3 regions of the Bacillus sp. DX3.1 genome follow, and region 3 is predicted to be linked to each of the others. Evidence: riboswitches for the same ligand, from Rfam matches in the RefSeq annotation. Region 3 holds a riboswitch; each other region holds the start of a gene.
What was found. A riboswitch is a leader RNA that binds a small molecule or an ion and turns the genes downstream of it on or off. The one in region 3 is predicted to bind lysine.
Positions count from the first base shown of each region.

Region 1: it holds a riboswitch for lysine, as region 3 does, so the genes downstream of both, QRE67_RS14100 (amino acid permease) here and QRE67_RS08480 (aspartate kinase) in region 3, are expected to answer to the same signal.
Region 2: it holds a riboswitch for lysine, as region 3 does, so the genes downstream of both, QRE67_RS04540 (amino acid permease) here and QRE67_RS08480 (aspartate kinase) in region 3, are expected to answer to the same signal.

Region 1 covers NZ_CP128153.1:2,865,225-2,872,958, forward strand. Annotated here, with positions in the region: gene QRE67_RS14090 (VOC family protein) at 1-458, opposite strand, end outside; partial or broken gene QRE67_RS14095 (sulfite exporter TauE/SafE family protein) at 559-1,567, shown strand; lysine riboswitch at 2,186-2,379, shown strand; gene QRE67_RS14100 (amino acid permease) at 2,492-3,961, shown strand; partial or broken gene QRE67_RS14105 (GNAT family N-acetyltransferase) at 4,275-4,733, opposite strand; gene QRE67_RS14110 (YuzL family protein) at 4,856-4,990, shown strand; gene QRE67_RS14115 (transposase) at 5,181-5,471, opposite strand; gene QRE67_RS14120 (transposase) at 5,432-6,562, opposite strand; gene QRE67_RS28900 (IS200/IS605 family accessory protein TnpB-related protein) at 7,288-7,734, opposite strand, start outside.
Region 2 covers NZ_CP128153.1:921,943-929,676, reverse strand. Annotated here, with positions in the region: gene QRE67_RS04555 (ABC transporter ATP-binding protein) at 1-569, opposite strand, end outside; gene QRE67_RS04550 (ABC transporter ATP-binding protein) at 566-2,320, opposite strand; gene QRE67_RS04545 (NADP-dependent glyceraldehyde-3-phosphate dehydrogenase) at 3,110-4,549, shown strand; lysine riboswitch at 4,781-4,962, shown strand; gene QRE67_RS04540 (amino acid permease) at 5,116-6,540, shown strand; gene QRE67_RS04535 (ABC transporter permease) at 6,712-7,734, shown strand, end outside.
Region 3 covers NZ_CP128153.1:1,701,129-1,708,862, forward strand. Annotated here, with positions in the region: gene QRE67_RS08480 (aspartate kinase) at 1-904, opposite strand, end outside; lysine riboswitch at 1,136-1,322, opposite strand; gene QRE67_RS08485 (transposase) at 1,964-2,224, shown strand; gene QRE67_RS08490 (DoxX-like family protein) at 2,321-3,229, shown strand; gene QRE67_RS08495 (DUF4166 domain-containing protein) at 3,234-3,854, shown strand; gene QRE67_RS08500 (YndJ family protein) at 3,851-5,479, shown strand; gene QRE67_RS08505 (ABC transporter ATP-binding protein) at 5,879-6,646, shown strand; gene QRE67_RS08510 (ABC transporter permease) at 6,659-7,734, shown strand, end outside.

The sequences.
Region 1 (7,734 bases), 1.2 Mb from region 3:
CTACTTTCATCTGACTCCTCCCATTGTATAAAGAAAGGAAATCTTGGACCGTTTTCTTCCTGATTCACAAACAACATTTTCCACTCTATAAGATGTCCATCTTTTCTTATACGTTTCCCTTCAATTGGACCAGTTATGTGTAAACCCTTTTCTACAAATGTGGCCGCAAGTTCTTCAATTCGATCTGTACGAACTGCAATTTGTAACATCCCTTCTCCATCCATCAATTTATCTATAGCTTGAAGAACAAGTGGATTATCTGCTTGCTTCGCCTTATTTTCATTTTGAACAGCTAAAAACTCAATATAAGCTAAATCAAAATAACTTAAACTATTCCAAGTCCCCCAATTCGTATGCTCTCCACCTTCCAACACATGAAATCCGAGTGATTTCATTCGTTTTACCGCTTCTATGGGCGTTCCTTGAATCACATGAACAAGATGATCAAATACTAACATCCTATATCCCCCCTTCTCTACACTCTTCCATTATATAACTGTTCTTTTATTTCAATCAATTCAAAATAATTATAAAACCTAGTTGATTTATGAGATTAATATGCATTATAATGATAAGAAATTAATATATAGCTGATTGGAAAAACCAAAGGCTCTTTTCTCACACGAGAAAAGAGCCTTTTTCATTTACGATTACAGGAGGATTTTACATGCAAAAATTAATTGTCTTTGCTATTATTGGATTTTTCGCTCAATTGATTGATGGAGCACTTGGAATGGCGTACGGAGTAACGTCTTCCTCTTTATTATTAATGTTTGGAATTGCACCAGCTATCGCTTCAGCATCTGTTCACTTGGCTGAAGTTGTGACAACCGCAGCATCTGGTATATCCCATATTCGCTTTGGAAATGTCGACAAATATACCGTTTCTAGACTTACATTACCAGGGGCAATCGGTGCCTTTGTCGGTGCTTGTTTTTTAAGTAACTTGCCTGGAAATTTAATTAAACCCTATATCTCACTCTTTTTATTTACATTAGGTGTTTATATCTTATTAAGATTTATTATTCAAAAACAAGTACTTCAAACAAATACTAAACGTATACCTGGCAAACAACTGATTCCATTAGGACTATTCGCAGGCTTTGTTGATTCAACAGGTGGTGGTGGCTGGGGGCCGATTACGACACCCGTACTTCTTGCACGCGGCAACGAAGCACGTAAAGTCATCGGTTCCGTTGACACAAGTGAATTTCCTGTATCATTAGCAGCAACCATTGGATTTTTCATTTCACTTGGCTGGGAACAAATCAGCTGGGTTTGGGTATTTTCACTTATGCTCGGTGGCATTGTTGCAGCTCCAATTGCTGCATGGTTAGTACGAATTGTACCATCTCATTTACTTGGTGTACTTGTTGGTGGGCTTATTATTTTCACAAACATTCGCACATTACTAACATCGTTTAAAGTGGATCCAACCATTATTGCGCTCTCTTATATTGCCGTAGGTCTCGTCGTTGTGATTGCTCTTATCTTTTCTGTTCGAAGTCATTCTCAACTTACAAAACAAAATGTTGTATATCAGAATCAAAAACAAGTTTCGCCTTAAACTTACAAGATAAAAAACCGACATAAACCCCTTCTTTTTAGGTGGGAGAGAGCATCCGGCCATGCATAGAAGCGATCAGATCCTTTTTCTGCCCAGACATAGTGAAAACAAAGAGAGAAAACGAGTGCATGTCACCTTTTGTTATCCATAGCCGCAGCTATATGTCGAAAAATCAAAATGGATTTATTTAGAAACATATACGAAATTAAGGTAAGCAGACATATGGTTTGCTTACTTTTTATTTTCATTTACATATTTTTAATATTTCATAGAAATTATACTTCAAATTCACCAATTTCCTTCCCTACATTGTTAACATATCGTTCCTATAGAAGACATCATGTAAAATAATGTCGAATTTAATTTTCTGAATTTTCTCTTAATTCAGAAGGGTTTTTCATGTTTTTTTGCGAAATATTTGTATAACAGGGTTTTTCTTCGATTCTTTTTTAAAATTTTTTACATAATACTAGGTTCGGGTGGAGTTTTGAAAACGTTTCCTATACAATAACCGATCTTTTTTGATTTTTTCCTACAAAATACCTTGCAATATTTTCAGAAAGTCATTACAATTGCCATATATCAAAAATCATAGCAATAAACAAATCCTCATCAATCCGATGAGGTAGAGGTTGCGGCTTTTAATAGTAGAACGGCTGAGACACAGAGAATGTCAATGAACCCGTTTGAAAGGAAAAGCTGCCGAAGTTTGTACTTCTTCTCTGGAAGTATTGGGCTGGGGCTGTCTCCAAACAGGAACAGAACTGTCACGTTTACAAATTACCGTGTAAACGTGGGGTGCTATCTTAACGGAAGGGTATGATGGGGTGGTTATTTGTGAAACGTTCCGCCAAACTACTTTGGTGGTTTTTTGTATTTATCTCCCCCGCTCCTTCCTATCTTACAAGAAAAGGAGTGTTGAACATGAATAGCGCTACAAAACAATCTACCTCTACAAATCAATCCGCCAAAGGACAAGGTGAACTACGGCGTGGATTGAAATCTCGCCATCTTACAATGATTTCTCTCGGCGGTACAATTGGTACCGGACTATTTCTTGCCAGCGGTGGTGTCATTCACACTGCAGGACCTGGTGGTGCTCTCATAGCATACGCCGCAATTGGAATTATGGTTTACTTTTTAATGACAAGCTTAGCTGAATTAGCTGCTTACATGCCTGTTGCAGGCTCATTTAGCACATATGCAACAAAATTTGTCGATCCATCACTTGGATTTGCACTTGGATGGAACTATTGGTACAACTGGGCCATTACAATTGCCGCTGAACTTGCAGCTGTAACATTAATTATGAAGTTTTGGTTTCCAAATACTCCTTCTTTACTTTGGAGTGGCATTTGTTTAGTCATTATGTTTCTTTTAAATTATTTATCTGTAAAAGGCTTTGGAGAAGCAGAATACTGGTTTGCACTCATTAAAGTGGCAACTGTTATTATCTTTTTAATTGTTGGATTTATGATGATCTTTGGCATTATGGGCGGTGAACCTGTCGGTTTTGAAAACTTCACAATTGCTGATGCACCATTTAACGGTGGTTTCATGGCAATCGTAGGTGTATTTATGGCAGCTGGATTTTCATTCCAAGGAACTGAATTATTAGGTGTCGCAGCCGGTGAAACAGAAGATCCAGAACGTAGTATTCCAAAAGCAATTCGCTCGATCTTTTGGCGTATTCTTTTATTCTATATCTTCGCAATTCTTGTAATCGGTCTATTAATCCCATATACAAATGAAAGTCTTGCAGCAAGTGATGTAACGGTAAGTCCATTCACACTTGTATTTGAAAAAGCAGGTGTTGCATTTGCCGCATCGGTTATGAACGCTGTTATTTTAACTGCTGTTCTCTCTGCTGGTAACTCTGGCATGTATGCTTCCGCTCGTATGCTTTGGAATTTAGCTCGTGAAGGTAAAGCACCGAAATTTTTAGGAAAATTAAACAGCCGCGGTGTACCTGTTAACGCATTAATTGCGACGGCTTTAGTTGGTTGCGTTGCTTTCTTAGCTTCTTTATTCGGTGACGGTGTTGTATATATTTGGCTACTAAACGCTTCTGGAATGTCAGGCTTTATCGCATGGATCGGAATTGCAATCAGTCATTATCGTTTCCGAAAAGCATATATCGCACAAGGGAAAGATTTAAAAGATTTACCTTACAAAGCTAAATGGTTCCCATTTGGTCCTATCTTCGCCTTTGTACTTTGCTCCATTGTTATCCTAGGACAAAACTACGGAGCGTTTACAGGAGAATCCATTGATTGGAACGGTGTACTTGTTTCTTATATTGGTTTACCACTCTTCCTAGTCGTTTGGTTAGGTTACAAATTTAAAAATAAAACAAAAGTGATTCCGCTTGATAAATGTGAACTAAAAGAATAAAATCCTATCAATTTTTCATTATAAACTCATAAAGAATAAAGGTAAGGGACCCTATTAGCTATGTTTAATAGAGTCCCTTACCTTTTTATTTCTTGTATCTATTAGCTAACCATTTTGAGTTATGTATTCCCATTAGCTCGATAATGATGAAGTCTCCTCCATTTAAAGAAAAAGTCCAAAACTTAGACACGGAATTTCAAGAGTTTGAAGGAATTTATTCTTTCTACATAACAAAAGATATATTTTTGAATATGTAAAAAAACTAGTATGAAACTAGCTTCTTTTGTCATTCACTATGTACCAGGCTAAGTTTTTATGAAGCATTTACATCTAGAACAACTGCCATTTCTTTCCCAAACCGGTCCCCTTTGTCTACAAACCCTAAACTTGCGTACAAAGCATGTGCTCCCTGATTTTCTGGATGATAGCCCACAACAATTCTCTTGCAATTCGGTAATTTAGACATGTTTTCAATTATCAACTGCGTTGCAATTTTTCCTATTCCTTGCTTTTGGTAATCTTTATCAACCATTATTCTATAAATCCAGTAACCATCTAATTCTTCTTCAAGTGTATTAAACATTAAAAACCCAACTGCTTTTCCTCCCAAATGTATAGCAAAAGGCTTCAATGATGGCTCAAATTTAGACTGTGCAATTGATACTGCATTAGATCCTATGTGCTTGATCTATTCTTCAGAAACCTGTAAGTTACAACACTCATACCAGTTTTCTGCATTTAGTTCTACAAGTTCAATTTTGATGTTAGTCATGGACTTCCCCTTCTTTTCTGCTTTATTGGATATTACGCTCTCCATCTTTTTTCGTCTTTTTTCTTTCTTTTCCTGCATAGTTTCTCACTTCTAAACAAAAAATAACGTTGGAGGTATACAAAATGCAACAAAAAATTAAACAGGATCGCTTCAAATCAAGTCTTGGTTCTTCACAAGTCGAAAGTCAAGGAACTACTACACAAGAAGCAGGTTCCATTAAAGTACCTTCATCAAATAAGAAACAAAAACGCAGTTAATCATATTTTTTTAACGCAATTTATACAAATGGTCCATGTATTAGAATTATGTTTGATATATGGACCATTTGTATGAGTGTTATTAGAAAAAGAGCTCCTTTTATTTAAAAGGAGCTCTTTTCACGTTGTTGAAAAAGATTATGTTAAGAAAATGCCGAATTTTTTGGCATTTTCTTGATTTCTATTTGTTTTATAGAATGGTTTCTTCTATAATTTGATGTGTTAGGTGTAAACCAACTTGCTTAAGCGAGCGTAGTTTGGTCCACTTTTTTAAGTTTTGTATGATGGCGGTCATCAAAACTTGTACTTTAACCTTTTGAACTCCACGGTATCGTGCATAGCGCAAACCGTGGAGTTCTTTACTATGTGCGAAACTCAGTTCAACCGTAGACGGACGAACGGAACGGAGAATTTTTCCTCTTATTGATAAGCGCTGTTCTCTTAACTGATCGTAAATTTCTTGATGGATAGAAATTCGCAACACACGATCTTGGTTTTCTTTTTCGCAAATGGACAGGATTGACAACTTCCTTTAGGTGGTCTGAATTCACGATAACCTTGACGATTCGTTGTTTTATAATAAAACGGTACACCGCAAGGACAGGCGTAGAGATCCTCGTTTACTTGTTTAAATTGATAACGACGGCACTTTGGATGATCCTTCGTTGTAAATCGACGATAAGACATGTAGACGAAGAAGCCACGTTGAAACAACCTTCGCGCGAGGGAAGCGTTGTAGTAGCCTGAATCAAGGGCGATTTCTTTCGCATACTTCCCCAATAATTGATTTAACCGTTCAACTTGTCCGATCAATTTACGATGCCCAGGCACATTCGCGGCGGTGACATCTGTGGCGATGATAAAGTTATGAAGCGAATCCACGATACGGTGCTCAAAATAGGCAAAGCGTCCGCGTTGATCGTGTTTGACGGACAAGCGAGCGTCAGAATCTACAGGGCTAATGTTTGTCTGTTTTTCTTCTATTTTTGAGCCTTTCGCTTGTAAAGGTTTCTTCCCATGACGCACACGGTGATCGTTAATCATCACTAAATCCTCATCTTTTTCTTCTATTACTTTTTCTTCCGCCAAGATTTCGCGTACACGCTTATTCGCATTCGCTTTTAATTCTGTTTCATCCGCCACCCATGTTTCGTTTGCGATAAACCCTTCTTGTTGAATCACACGAAGGCAATGCTGAAAAAGCTCCTCCCAAAACGTCGCATTTCGTAGACGTTGCGAGAGAAACTTAGAGATTGTTGAGTGATCTGGAATCTTCTCATTCGAGGAAATCCCTAAAAACCAACGATACGTCGCATTCTGTTTTACTTGATTACATGTAAAACGAACCGAGCGAAAGCCTTCCAAATACTGAATTAATAAGATTTTCACTAACATAATCGGATCTTTCGTTGGTCGACCGATACGATGTGGATAGAACACTTCCAATCGCCTTGTCACAAAATCCCAATCCATCACTTGATCCATCTTTACTAAATGATGCGAAGCATCATACATCATTTCATAGTACTTTCGATTTTCTTCAATTTCTTTCATGGAATATGTAACGTACATAAAAAATCTCCTCGCTTCATTTCATTCACGAGGAGATTTTATCGAAATTTTCAGGTTTTGTCTATTGACTAGATTGTTTTTCAACAGTATGAAAAGAGCTCCTTTTATTTAAAAGGAGCTCTTTTTCTATATTTGTTCAGGGTATAACCAATTTGGTAATAGCACACATGATGAAGCATGTTAGGAACTTCAAGATAAATTATACTAGATTTCCATACATATTTTCATGCAATTTTGCATGAGGACATAAAGAAATATGGTATATACAATGGTTGACTGAGTAGAGATGTATAAAAAGATGTATAGAAGATAGAAAGAGCCCTGGAGATCAGGACTCTTCGTGTATTTTTGCTGATAGATTAGTATGTTTTAAAAATCTTTTTCCAGTTAATCTAAAAAGAATATAGTTCATACTCAAATATGTCATGCCAAACAGTATATTGAACTACCCCCACCTACCTCTACACGAGCTTGAGGTGGGGGATTCTACTGTTTCTGCCTAACAAAAACACTTCCTCTCGTTCAACAAAGAGGATACAACGATATAGAAATTCGGTAGTGTCCTTAGGCAAGACGACCTCTTTCTGTCTTCCGAGGAGAACAGAAAAGGTACAGCTACTTTTTCTTATATCGAGGCGAAGAACACCCTGTCATTCATCCAGTTCCTAGACCTGTTATCTGCTCTGGTGACAAGTGTAAGAGACTGGGACAAGGCGTCTTTTTCATTATGCAAACAGTTTTGCTAGTTTTTTCTTTTCACTTTCAAATAAGTCTAATCGTTCGATTTGTAATGCCTCTTTCGGCTGATTCACATGATATAACTGATAGAAATGATGCGTACGAATATCAAATCGATTGTTTAATTGATGCCAATGGGTCCAGTGGTGCGCTTCTTTCTTTAGAATATAAGGTTGAAGCACTTGAGGCACTTTTTCTTTATACCCTAATCCACGACGCCCAATCGTAAAGGCCGCAGATTGATGAATAGAGATGCCAAGTTTCCGCATATATTTCATCTTCCCTGAGATAGAAGTATATGCTGGATTGACTTGAAAGACAGCCACGCCCATTTTATCCGCACGACCCAGAATTGCGTCTGTCATCTTCTTATAAGCGAACATACTCTTCATTCGATTCGCTCGCTTACTTCCGTACCGATCCCCTGCCCTAGA
Region 2 (7,734 bases), 780 kb from region 3:
GAAAATACATCTTCACGCATAATTTGAATAATTTTATTAGATGCTTTCTGTAAATAAAACTGCTTACCATATGCAAATAATGACACAATCAATAATAAGGCAAAGTAACCTCCGCCAAGCAGGAGTAACCTTTTTATCTCCGGTTCATAAAACGAATACACTTCCGCCCCTGTTAACATTTTTGCTTTATACACTTGCGTTGCTTTTCCGCTTTGAACGGTAATGATATCCCCTTTTATAGAACGTGCTCCTTCAAAGGAAATCTTATTTGGGACAAAATAATACTTAAAGCCAATTTGTATCACTCGAACTTCCTTTCCTTTTTGTTCTCCTTTTTCAAAACGATCACTTCGCTTATACCAAGTGCCATTATAAGAAACGGCATCTTCACCTTTCACCGTTTCATGCCATGGTTTCTCTATTCCGACAATATGATCATCAATCATCGTCTTCGCAACAAATGGACCTGCAAGCTCAGCAATAACGAAAATCAACAACATAGCAAGTGCAGCAATAATGGTTGTTTTTACTTTCATTGCATATTGAAATAACCTTTTTCCGACACTCATATTTTCACCTCACCCTCTATACTTTCTCCTTGCTGTCTTTCGAATTGTTCTGCATACCAACCCTCTTCATGAACGAGCCTGTCATGTGTTCCCTCTTCGATAATCTCACCATTATCCATAACGAGAATCCAATCAGCATGCTGCACTGCAGATAGGCGATGCGTTGTAATAATCGTTGTTTTCCCGCTCCGTTCTCTTCTTATATTTTCAATAATTGCCGCTTCTGTACGAGCATCAACAGCAGATAAAGAATCATCTAAAATTAATATTTCTGGATTTTGAATCACTGCGCGTGCAATCGAAATTCGCTGCTTCTGCCCACCGGATAAAGAAACACCCTTTTCCCCTACAAGCGTCTCTAATCCTTCTGGAAGAAACTCTAAATCCTTTTTAAACGCAGCAATTTCAATTGCCTTTTGAAGCTCTTCTCTACTTGCCTCTCTGTTCCCAAATAAAATATTTTCACGCGCTGTTTTTGAAAATAGAATATGTTCTTGCGGTACATATCCAATCCAGCCTAGTGCATGATCAATTGGTATTTCACCTAGTGCAACACCTGATACCTTAATTTCTCCTGTTCCAAGCGGGTATTGGCGAAGAAGTTGACGAACAAGTGTCGTTTTACCACTTCCGGTTTTCCCAACGATTCCAAGTGTCTCTCCCTGCTTTAATGAAAAAGAAATATTTTTCAGATTGAGCTCTGACGATGTTGGATATAAAAAAGATACCTCATCAAAATCAACATACTCCGGCTTATATACATGCGCTCGTTTTTTCATATTTTTCACATCAGGCTCATACGCTAATGTTTCATTTACACGATCAAGCGAGGCATTTCCGCGCTGCATCACATTAATTAATTCACCGATGGCAAACATCGGCCAAATCATCATCCCAAGATAGATGTTAAAGGAAACAAGTTCTCCCAGTGTAATTTTCATTTGAAATACTAAAAACGCTCCGTATACTAAACCAATTAAATAACTAAGTCCAACAAGCATTTTGACTGTCGGCTGAAACAGTGCGTCAATTTTTGCCACTCTCATATTTTTCTCGTACACATCTGTTCCTAAGTGATGAAACCTTTGTTCATCAGCTTTCTCCTGTACATATGCACGGATCACACGAACACCTGCAATCGACTCGAGTACTTTATCATTCATATCCCCAAAAGCATCTTGGGCAATCGTAAAGCGTTCGTGTAATTTCTTCCCATATATATTCATGGCATACGCCATAATTGGGAGCGGTAAAAGCGCAGCAATCGTCAGCTGCCAACTAATTGAAAATCCCATCATGAACACAATCGTCAACATATATAAACTGGAATCAAGAAGTGTCAATATACCAAACCCTGCAGTCATGGCAATCGCTTTTAAATCATTTGTAGCCCGTGCCATTAAATCACCGGTACGATTCTTGTGATAAAAAGTTGGCGTCATTTTCAGCAAGTGTCCCATAAACTTGGAACGCATCGTTTTTTCAAGTACGAATGCCCCGCCAAATAATTGTTGTTGCCATACATAGGTGAGCGCATACCCTCCTATCGTTACCCCAAACAGGATCCAAACATAATTCATAATCACCGCACTCGTTAAAGCTCCTGCCTTTATATCATCAATTGCTAAGCCGAGTACCTTTGGGGGAACAACTTCAATTGCATTTACAATTAAAAGCGCCCCAATCGCTATACTATACCTTTTCCAATGCGCTTTAAAAAACCAAGCTAGCTTTTGTAATACTGAAAACAATATAATCTCTCCCTTCCAAATCTCGTTTTATCCCATTTCCATTATCCGGTATCAAAAACTCCTGCTTTTACATTTCGAAGACCGTATTGTTTCATCATTTTCCCTTCCTTTCTATATTCGATGTAGTATGAAAACCATACAAAAAGTATGGGAACACCCAAAAAAGGGACAAAAAAACGCATACCGCCGCTTGACGATATGCGAAAAACGCATAAAAGCGTACGTTACGATATACGCAACGTACGCTTTTTCAAAAAACAAAAAAGCTCTATCTTTCCGTACAGGTTGCGTAATGATATGGATATTTCACTCCAGGTAATATAGCTAAGCCAGTCAAATTTACAACTACAATCATTACGCACACCTCCTTGTTTTTATTTTCCATTTTTAATTTTATAACTTTAGAGACTTTTCTGTCAATTATTTTTTTAACAATTGTATCAAGTGAAATTTTAATCAGTGGGGGTTTTCTTCATCCTCCACTAATTATTAGCCCCCACCTAGCTTCTTTGGTTTCTTTAGAATCTTGAGGTTGGGGTATTACTGCCCGCAAATAGCGGAGATAAAGTTTCTACAATCTAAACGAACTTAAAAATGCGTCTATTGATACTATACAGATTACCCTATATTTCACGTGCAAATAAGGTTAACTACCGCATGAAAAGGCATACAAAATAAATTTCATATGAGTAACCGTTTTCACAAACATTTTGTTTGAAAAATATTCTCAAACGCCCTACAATCACCATATACTCACTCTTACAAGTTGCTATTTTAGGAGGACTAATCATGACAACTAGCAATACATACAAATTTTATTTAAACGGTGAATGGAGAGAAAGTTCATCTGGACAAACAATTGATATCCCATCACCTTATTTACATGAAGTAATCGGTAAAGTACAAGCAATTACTCGCGGAGAAGTTGATGAAGCGATTGAATCTGCAAAACAAGCGCAAAAAGAATGGGCTGAAGCGTCTCTTCAAGATCGCGCAAAATATTTATATAAATGGGCTGATGAGCTCATAAATATGCAAGATGAAATTGCTGATATTGTAATGAAAGAAGTCGGTAAAGGCTATAAAGATGCGAAAAAAGAAGTTGTTCGTACAGCAGATTTAATTCGTTACACTGTAGATGAAGCACTTCATATGCATGGCGAAAGCATGATGGGAGATAGCTTCCCTGGTGGATCTAAATCCAAACTTGCTATTGTTCAACGTGTTCCGCGCGGCGTAATTCTAGCAATTGCACCATTTAACTATCCTGTAAACTTATCTGCTGCAAAACTTGCACCAGCTCTTATTATGGGAAATGCTGTTATCTTTAAACCAGCAACACAAGGCGCGATTAGCGGTATTAAAATGGTTGAAGCACTTCATAAAGCGGGTCTTCCAAAAGGACTTGTAAACGTAGCAACAGGACGCGGTTCTGTCATTGGTGACTACTTAGTAGAACATCCTGGCGTAAATATGGTATCGTTCACAGGCGGTACAAATACAGGAGCTCACTTAGCGAAAAAAGCGGCTATGATTCCACTTGTATTAGAGCTTGGTGGTAAGGATCCTGGTATCGTACGCGAAGATGCTGACCTACAAGAAGCTGCAAGCCATATCATTAGTGGTGCATTCTCTTATTCAGGTCAACGTTGCACAGCAATTAAACGCGTGCTTGTAAATGAAAAAGTAGCAGACGAACTTGTAAGCTTATTAAAAGAACAAGTGGCTGCATTATCTGTCGGTTCTCCAGAACAAGACAGCACAATCGTGCCATTAATCGACGATAAATCTGCTGATTTCGTTCAAGGATTAGTTGACGATGCAGTAGAAAAAGGCGCTACAATCGTGATCGGTAATAAACGTGAACGCAACTTAATTTACCCAACATTAATTGACAATGTTACAGAAGAAATGAAAGTTGCTTGGGAAGAGCCATTCGGCCCAATTCTTCCAATCATTCGCGTTTCTTCTGATGAAGAAGCAATTGAAATTGCCAATAAATCAGAATTTGGTCTGCAAGCAAGTGTCTTCACAAAAGATATTAATAAAGCATTTGCAATTGCAAACAAAATCGACACTGGCTCCGTTCAAATTAACGGACGTACAGAGCGTGGCCCTGACCACTTCCCATTCATCGGTGTAAAAGGTTCTGGTATGGGTGCACAAGGTATTCGCAAGAGCCTTGAATCTATGACACGCGAGAAAGTAACTGTACTAAACTTAGTATAATTTTTCATATAGAAGCTGAGCCAAGAGACCACTTGTCGTGGACTTTTGGCTATCAGCTTCTTTTTTATTGTAGAAACACGAAAACACAACAATAATATAAAGCTTTCCTTCCTGCTCTTAATGACAAAGTGTTCACCATAGTCTGATTATTACTATATCCATTGACGAATAAAAATACATTTGTTACCCTTGATTACGTTAACTTTATACATAAAATCCTCATTCGTATCTCGGTGAGGTAGAGGTTGCAGTCATTAAGAGTATCATTTCGGGAAATGTAGTGGCATTGATGAACGAATGAGAAAGGAATGGTTGCCGAAGTAAGAAGTACCCACTGTACATTCTTGCTGGGTCTGCATTGAATAGGTGCAGAACTGTCACAGGCATTTTGCTTGTGGAGAGCTATCGAGAGGTATGTCGTGGGTTTCTTATAAGATAGAAAGCGCGTAACGACAATTCCACGTGCTTTTTTTTGTTTTGTATGGAACTTGCTTTTCTTCCTTTTTCGGAAGACATACATATCTCCTCGCTTGACTTGGTTATACTAACTTTGGAGGTATTCTTTTATGCAACAGAAAAAATGGGGCTTTTGGGTACTGACAGCATTTGTTGTCGGTAACATGGTTGGCGCTGGTATTTTTATGGTGCCAAGTACATTGGCACAAACAGCTAGCCCGCTCGGCGTTACGTTAGCTTGGTTAACAACAGGATTTGGTGTTTTAATGCTAGCGCTTGTTTTCGGTAATTTAGCAATTCGTCGTCCTGATTTAACAACAGGGCCACAAAGTCACGCATACGCTTTATTCAAATCACCAAAAAAGAAAAAAATGGCTGGTTTTAGCATGGTTTGGGGCTATTGGGTTGCAAACTGGGCGAGTAACGTTGCTATTATTACATCTTTTGCGGGTTACTTATCGCTTTTCTTCCCAATTATGAAAGATACGCGTCTTTTATTTTCAATTGGTTCTTTTGATATTGAAGTTGGAAAACTCATTACGTTCTCCATCTGTTCTTTCTTGCTATGGGGCACACATTTGATTTTAACAAACGGTGTAAATGGAGCTGGAAAATTAAACTTTTTAGCAACAACAACGAAAGTTACTGGATTCCTTCTGTTCATCGTTGTGACATTATTTGCATTTCAAGCCTCAAAATTTGGTCAATGGTATACAGCGATGATCGATAAAGAAGGCGTTTCACATGGACTACTTTCACAAGTAAACTTAGCCGCTCTCACAACATTGTGGGCATTTATTGGGATCGAATCAGCTGTATTATTATCGAATCGCGCTGTATCCCCCAAAGTTGTGAAACGAGCAACTGTAACGGGCTTACTCTTAACAGTAGGAATTTATTTAGGAATTACCATTTTAACAATGGGTGTTCTTCACATTGATAAATTACAAACTTCTGAACGTCCATTAGCAGATGCATTAAATGCTGCAATGGGACATGGTGGTGGGAAATTAATGGCACTTCTTGCCCTTACTTCCTTATTCGGTTCCATTCTAGGCTGGATTTTATTAAGCTCAGAAGTACCGTATCAAGCAGCAAAAGAAGGATTCTTCCCTTCATTCTTTGCAAAAACAAACAAAAAGGGAAGTCCGATTCATTCCTTGCGACTAACAAATATTATGTCGCAAGTGTTCTTATTCTCAACACTATCAGGAACGATTGCCGAAGCGTATACATTTGTTATTACCGTATCAACGCTGGCTTACTTAATTCCATATCTCGTTTCACCAATCTTCCAATTAAAACTCGTCGCAACTGGTGAAACATATGAAAATGAAAAAGGTACGCGCATTATGGATGGTATTGTCGCGACCATAGCAATTGTATATGCACTATGGGTCATCAAAACAGGAGCCGCAGACTTAAAAACATTCCTACTTGGGATTGGATTATTTGTAATCGGCTTTGCCTTCTATCCATTAATGAAGCGGGATAATAAAAAAAATTCTCAAAATGAAAACGAGCATGTTGCATAAAGCAATTTGCTCGTTTTTATTTTTGTATAAGAAAGAAACCTTTATTCCGCTATTCTTGGGCAGTAATACCCCCACCTCAAAATTCGGCGAAAGCAAAGAAGATAGATGAGGGATGAAAAAACCCCCACTGATTAAAGTTTCACTTTATAATAAAAGACAGAGGTGAGAAACATGACAATTGAAACATTATGGGGTGCTCGTTTTCAAAAACATCTTCAAAACGTCATCATGTACTTTGCACGCATGATTAGCGGTCTACTATACAGCTTCATCTTCGTCTCATGTATTGGTGCATATTATTACGCAAAATTTCTTAAAACATCTCCTTCTAAAGGAGTCTCATTATTCATCATTATATCTCTGCTGACAATCATTGTAACTAGATGCCCTATTCGTACTTTTATCCAAAAGCCTGATGCTGTCTATCTACTGGCACTTGAAGAGAAATTGACATCTTATTTTAAACAATCTCTTCTATATAATTATGTCATTCAGCTTTTTCTATTGCTATGTGCTGTACTCATCATTACACCACTTGCGATGCAAACTTTACACGTAACCATTCCTTTTGTAGGTACGATATGTTTCATTTTAGCAATTGTAAAAGGATGGAATATATGCATAAGTTGGATGTGGAGAGATCGACATACTTCTCATCTTTGGTTCATCATTCGGACAAGTTGTAACATACTTATTGTATATATGCTCTTTCAATCTGTTTCGTTTGTTTTATTAGGAGTGGGATTATTACTTCTTCTCTTCTTTCTTTTTTATACATTAAAACAAGCCCCTAAACGAATTGGGTGGGAATATGTAATCGAACAAGAAGAAAAAATGGACATGCGCTTTTATCAGTTTGCTAACTTTTTTACAGATGTTCCGCAACTAAAGAAACAAGTAAAACAAAGAACATGGCTTACAAGTTGGCTGGAACCTTTCCTACATAAAAAGCAATCTACTTTCTTATATTTGTACACTTTAGCCTTTCTTCGGACCAATGATTATTTTGGAATATACATTCGATTGACTATCGTCGGCATCGGAGTTGTATATTATGTACCTACTCCACTTGCGAAAGGCTTAGTTACTTTATGTCTCTTATACATGTCGTCTATCCAACTTCGTGCCCTATGGAAGTATTTTTCAGGAAATAATATCGTAGTATTATATCCCATTTCTTATGAAGAAAGAATA
Region 3 (7,734 bases):
GTACAGTTCCTTCATTTGTAATGCTTTGAATAATGATATCAACATTAATGTGAGCATTAGCTAATGTAGAGAAGATGGTTGCAAGTGAGCCTTGCTCTAATCCTTTAATAGTTACGCGTGTAATATTATCTTCAAATGCAATACCTTTTACGATTGATTGTTGTTCCATGTTACATTCTCCCCTTACGATTGTTCCGTTTTCTTGTTCCATACTTGAGCGAACTTCTAATATTACGTTATGATTTTTCGCAAATTCAACTGCACGTGGATGAAGTACGCCAGCACCGAGATTTGCCAGTTCTAGCATCTCATCATAAGAAATTTCATCTAGTTTATAAGCGTCTTTTACAACGCGTGGGTCGGTCGTGTAAACTCCTGTTACATCTGTATAAATATCGCATTTTTTTGCTTTAAGTGCAGCAGCTAATGCAACGGCAGTTGTATCAGAGCCACCGCGGCCAAGTGTTGTAATTTCTTTTTCTTCACTTAATCCTTGGAAACCAGCGATAATTACAATTGTTCCTTCTTGTAAATATGATTGAATGCGTTCTGGGTTAATATCAGTAATCCGTGCACTACCATGTACAGATTCTGTTGTAATACCAGCTTGCCATCCTGTTAGTGAAATTGCCGCATAACCTTTTGCTTGTAGTGCCATTGTTAATAAGGAAATGGTTACTTGTTCACCAGTTGTCAGAAGTATGTCCATTTCACGTTTGCTAGGATTTTCCGTAATAGCAGTAGCTAGTGAAACTAATTCATCGGTGCTTTTCCCCATTGCGGAGACAACAGTGACAACACCGTGCCCTCGCTCATATTCTTCAATGATTAAATCTGCTACATGTTGAATGCGCTGAATACTTCCGACTGAAGTACCACCAAATTTTTGAACAATCGTTTCCATTGCATATTCCTTCTTTCGTCCATATTTGTTAAAAGGTCAGGAAAGGTGTGACAACACATAAGAGAGAAATCTAGAAATCCCCTTTATTCCTGTAGTTACCGGAAAGAAAATAAAAAAACACCATCTCAAATAAGTGAGGATGGTGCTGTTACAGGAAAAGGGAAACAGAAAAAGGAGCTAATAAAAAAACCGCCAAAAAAGGGAATATCATATAAAATGTGATATCTCTTTTTTGTAGATAGCTCTTCATACATACACGTCTGTATATATGACAGTTCTGTTTCTATTCGAAAACAGCCCCAATTGATATGTGCAGAGAAACTTATCAATTTCGGCAACACTTCCTTTCTTCTAAATTCATCGACATCTCTGTGTCTCCTTTAGAATACTTATAAGCGTTGCAACCTCTATCTCACGTTTTGGGCGAGAGTGTTTGGTTTATGAAGTTATTGGTAACATTTGTTTTATAATAATGAAAATATTTCAGGAAATCAAGTGGTTCATTAATATTCAGAATATTGAACCTATTATTATTGAAAAAATAATAGGTTTATCACTGAGAAGCTGAACTATATAAATACAAATTAAAAAACCGACATAAAACCTTTCTTTTTAGGTGGGAGAGAGCATCCGTTCATGCATAGAAGCGGTCAGATCCTTTTCCTGCGCCAGACATAGTGAAAACAAAGAGAGAAAACGGGTGTAGGTCACCTTTTGTTATCTATAGCCGCGGCTTATATGTCGAAAAATCAAAATGGATATATAGAGTAATAAGAAATTTCTATGCATATCCTAAGCTAATAGGGGAATGAATATTTCTTCACTATGCATAATATTAAGCAAGCACTTGTAAATCAAGCGTACTAAAGAGAAACGGTGATTTTACATACGCTATTTGCGGGTTAATAATCAGTGGGGGATGAAGAAAACCCCCACTGATTGAAGTTTCACTTTATAAATAACTCAACTTTTGCTAAGACGGATTATGTAAATACAAAATCCCTTCAGCACCTCCGTTTTGCTTTGAAAAGCTGGATAAACTGCATGGCAGAGTGACGCATTCAACAATGGTTTGACAGCTTCACATTTGGACCGAGTGCCGTTATGAGGAAGATTGCGAAAACACTTTTGAGTCGAAAAGAAGCATTCCTTGCCTGTGCCATCCATCCTTATTCAAATGGGATTACAGAAGGAACAAACAATAAAATCAAGCTACTCAAGCGTCGAGATTACGGCTATCGCAACATGGAACGATTCAAATTGCGAATTCGTCTTGAAACTGGTAGCTTATTCAAACATGTCAACTACAACTTATGGTGATGAACCAAATAATAGAAAGTATGTTAAAAAAGTTTAGCGGAAATATAATTTTACATATAAATGAATTATATAGATAATATGAATGGAGGGGTGTAAATGAAAAAGAAAAAACCAATTTATGTTCAAACTGAAATGGCAACATCAATGGACGAACTTTGGAAATATACACAAGATCCGAAGCTACATACAGAGTGGGATGCACGTTTTACCGGCATATCATATTTAGAGAAAAAGGAAGGCGAGCCACAACGTTTTTTATATAAAACAAAAATCGGTTTTGGGCTTGAAATAGCTGGAGAAGGAGAATCGATAGGAGAATTACAAAAAGAAACGGGAGAGCGAATTTCTTCGCTGAAATTTTGGACAGACAGCAAGTTATCATTGATACAAGTAGGAAGAGGCTATTGGAAGTATACGCCGAATGGAAAAAACATTAGCTTCGAAACGCAGTATGATTATGACACAAGGTTCGGAAGTATAGGGAAATTCATAGATTTATACATATTTCGCTCGCTATTAGGTTGGGCAACGGCATGGAGTTTTGATGCTTTAAAATTATGGTTAGAAAAGGGATTTCATCCACGCTTATTATTACGAAGAGCGGTTACGTATTGGCTCGTTTGTTTCTTATTTTCATTTGTTTGGATCTATCAAGGGCTAATTCCGAAAGTGTTGTTTGCTCATCCGGAAGAGGTACGGATGCTTTCTGTTCTTATTGGTTCAACTGATAATAGTATATTAGCTATTAAAATGATTGGATTTTTAGAAATATTGTTTGGAATCATGTGGTTGTTACCTTTTCAAAAGAGGAAGTTATTTTTATTTCATATGACCATTCTATTGGTTTTGATAGCTGCAGCAGGATTCACAAATGTTGCTAGTTTTATACAACCATTTAATCCAATTACCTTAAATATTACACTAATTGGATTATCAATCATTGGCTATATGAATAGTAGTGACTTACCACGAGCAAAACATTGTAAGAGAAATAGAAAGGGGTAAACATGTGCCTAGCATCTATGAAACATTATTAGGAGAATCCTATCATCATTTACACCCAAAATTACAAAAACGTTATGCAATTACGGAAGAACATAGCTTTATAGGAGAAGGGCGAATGGATGAAATTACAGAAGGTTCTGTTGTTGCAAGAACGATCTTAAAAGTTGCAGCAAAGTTCCGGATGTTCTTTTCAGAAAGAGGCGAAGAAGTGCCATTTACGATTCATAATACTGCAGAGAAGGATCATAAAGGTGAAGTATTTGTAAGGTGGAACCGTATGTTTCTATTTGGAACAAAAAAGCGTTATTTTAATGCCATTATGTACTTAAATGATGAACAAGATGAAATTGTTGACTATTTTGGTGAACCGCATTTGCTTGTATCAACGCTTGCGTTTCATGTTGATGAAAAAGGAGCGATTCATATTGCATCGAAAAAGCAATGGTTCTACTTATTTGGAATGAAAATACCATTGCCAAAGTTCTTATACGGAGAGGCAAAGATTACAGAGAGCTATGATGATGAATTGGATTGTTATCGAATTCATGTACAAGTCCGAAATCCATTGTTAGGACCGCTTTTCTCTTATAAGGGAACGTTTATGGAAAGGGATACAAATTTATGAAAAATATAGCTATTGGACTTATATGTTACATCATTTTTCTGATAGTGGAATGGCCAAAGTTACATCCCGTTGAATCCATCATTTTATTATCGATTCTTCTATTTATACCAATGTCATTTTGTATTGTTGATAAGTATAAAAGAGATGGATCTATATTACCATTACATAGGTTTGTATCGCTCCTATATCCAGTGGCAGCGATTAGTGCAATGCTTGCTTTTGTAACAAATCAATTTTTCTTTGCGATTATTTGGTTCTTATATACAGGTATCATTGCTTTATTCGGATTAAGTAGATTGCTAGAAAGAGGATGGAGGCCGCTAGAAGAAACGGCAATTGATAGTGGTTTTATCTACTTGTTTTTAGGTGGTTTTTGGTTCTTTGCCTCGGTAGCAAACATACCAATTATGCAGTTTAGTTCAGATATTGTTTTGCTAACAGCAGCTCATTTTCATTATTCTGCTTTTCTACTTCCTTTATCTGCAGGTTTGCTAGGTAGAAAACAACAGAAGAAAAATAAACTGTATGTGGTCATTACGTTTATTATCGTCATCTCTCCGATGACAGTAGCACTTGGTATTACCTATTCGAGGACATTTGAATTTTTTGCCGTACTTATTTATCTTATTTCGCTTTACGCTTATGGTGTTTTCGTGTGGAAAACGAAATTTACCTTTATGAGTGCGGAAATTCTTCTTATTATTTCGTCTAGTACACTTATGATTACGATCTTCTTTTCGCTTTTATACTCATATGGGAACTTCCGGCAAGTCATGACCATTACGATTGCTCAGATGGTTTGGATTCATGGAGTGGTGAATGGAATTGGTGTGGCATTGCCTGTGTTTGTTGGCTGGATGATTGAAAAAAATGCTCCGATATACATACATTATGGAAAACCGATGAGTCATATCAAAGGGAAAAGGAAAGTTGGAGAGAATGTTTTGTTACAAAATGATCTAGTAGAGAAGAGAGAATATACAGGTCTTGTAAATAAAATGACAGACTTTCATGGTAAGCAGTTTGATGCAAGGAACGTATTACCACGTATCGTTGATTTTTATGAGCATACGAAAAACTATGAATTAAAAGCGAATATTCATTGGGCACGTTGGTTTCAGCCTTTTGCCTTCCTATACGAAAAAATAAGTCGACGTGTGCAGCAAATTCATTTAGGAACGGGGAATCAGTGGGAAACCATGCACGGTAACATCGTTGCTATAAAAGATGATAAAGACGGTAGAAAAGATGTAAGAGCGTGGGTTCGGAAAAATGAACAAGATGAAACGATCTTTGTCGCGCTCTATTCTCTGCACGAATATAATGGGGAAACGTATATGAATATTGCGCTGCCATTACCATATTCGAATATGACCGGTATTTTAAAACTACGTAATCATAACAAGGATCTTATTATTACGAGCCGACTAAGAAAAAGTGCAAGAGGGGACGAAGGCATTTATTTACATAGTCGTTTCTTTACGATTCGCTTACCGTTATCCGAAACGTTTACGATAAAAGAAAAAGATGAAACAACTTTAACAGCACATCATCAAATGTGGATATTTGGTGTGAAATTTTTGGAGATTGATTATGAGATTGAAAGAGTGAAAAATCTTCGTTAATGAGGATGGGGTGTGTAAGTTGGATAATTTATATAAATACAAATTAAAAAACCGACATAAAACCCTTCTTTTTAGGTGGGAGAGAGCATCCGGTCATGCATAGAGGCGGTCAGATCCTTTTCCTGCCCCATGCCAAGTGAAAACAAAGAGAGAAAACGAGTGCAACCTTTTGTTATCCAAAACCGCGGCTATATGTCGAAAAATCAAAATGGATTTATATATAAGTAAAGAGCCTTCGTATACTTCAACATAACCTAAAAAATGCCTTTGGTATCAGACCATAGGCATTTTTTATTTGACCATCAGTAATTCTTAAGAATTCTTAAGAAATTCCCCACAAGAAACTTAAAAAATTTCTGAGAAGATAATAACAGATACTAAGAGATAGGGGATGAAGTTATGGGGAGTGCAGTAGTAGAGGTAAAACAGGTAGAGAAAGTATACGGAAAAAAGAATGAAAATCAATCGAAGGCATTAAAGGGTGTAACGTTATCAGTAAAAGAGGGAGAGTTTGTGGGGATTATGGGACCTTCGGGTTCTGGTAAAACGACGCTTTTGAATGTGATTTCGACACTCGATCAGGCGACTGGTGGTACAGTTACGATTGCTGGAACAGATATTACGAAAATGAAGGGAAATACATTGTCTGATTTCAGGGCGCAAAAACTAGGTTTTATTTTTCAAGACTTTAACCTTCTTGAGAATCTCTCCATCTATGAAAATATTGCATTGCCGCTTTCATTGCAAGGAGTACCGTCCAAAGATATTGGTGGAAAAGTACAAGAGGTTGCTAAGAAACTTGGGATACAAGAAATTTTAGAGAAATATCCAACTGCTGTTTCCGGTGGTCAAAAACAGCGCACTGCCGCAGCGCGCGCACTCGTACATAATCCGGCAATTGTTTTGGCAGATGAGCCAACAGGTGCACTTGATAGTAAAAATGCCAAAAGCTTATTAGAAGCAATGCAAGACTTACATGAAAATCATGAGGTGAGCATTATGATGGTAACACATGATGCGTTTAGTGCAAGCTATTGTCAGCGTATTTTGTTTATACAAGACGGATTGCTTTATAAAGAAGTTCACCGCACTGGAAGTCGAGAAGCATTTTATCAAGATATTCTAAGTGTGCTTGGAAAAATGGGATCTTCCCAGGAAGCGATATAAGGAGGTGAGAACATGTTACTGAAATTATCCGTACATAGTATACGAAAGATGATGAAAGACTATCTTGTCCTTTTAATCGGTCTTGTGATTAGCATTAGTATTTTTTATATGTTTCAAACGATGGCTTTAAATACTGCGTTTACAAAAGAAAACAGTATCATTAGTAGTATTCGTCTCGTCTTTGGTGTAGGAGCTGTATTACTTTCCTTTATTACATTGTTTTACATACTATATGCCAATTCGTTCTTGCTCACATTACGCCGAAAAGAGTTAGGGATGTACATGATGCTTGGTGCAAAAAAGAAAAAGGTTGCACAGTTACTATTTATTGAAACGTTAGGGCTTGGTACTGTCGCTCTTATCATTGGAAGTGCGGTAGGTCTCGTATTAGCAAGTACAGTGGGGAACTTTCTTATAAATGGGATGGATGTATCAGCGAAAGGGTACGAGGCGTTTTATATGCCTGCTTTACTCACAACGCTCCTTTTCTTCTTTGTGCTCTTTGTAGTTACAGGTATCGTAAATAGTATCCGTCTCCTGCGTAAAACAGAACTAGAGCTCATACGAGAAGATGAAACGCAAGATACGGTAGAAAAAAGTAAACGTCGTATTACAATCTTTACGGTTCTTGGTATTTTGATGTTAGGAATTGGGTATTACTCCATTGTTCATGTGGAGAAGATGCAGGAAACTGGCCTTATAGCTGCGACAATTTGTACGACTATTGGAACTTATTTTATATTTGGTTCGCTGCTGCCTTTATTTGTTACGATGCTAAAGAAAAATAAAAAAAGAAATGAGACAGGGCTTAATAGTTTTACATTTGCTCAGCTACGCTTTCGTATTAACAGCTTATCGAGAGTACTAGGTACAGTTGCAATGCTAATTGCATTAGGTGCTGGTGCGATGACAGCGGGGATGGCGTTTCAAAAAAATGTCGGGATGACGACAGAGTTTTCACGTGTGTATGATGCGACGATTCATGATCCAAATGTAGAAGATGTACATGCGTTAAAGCAAATGAACATTACAGAAGAAAAAAAATATGCCTATAAAGAAAATGAAGAAGCTGTTTACTTTTTACGTGA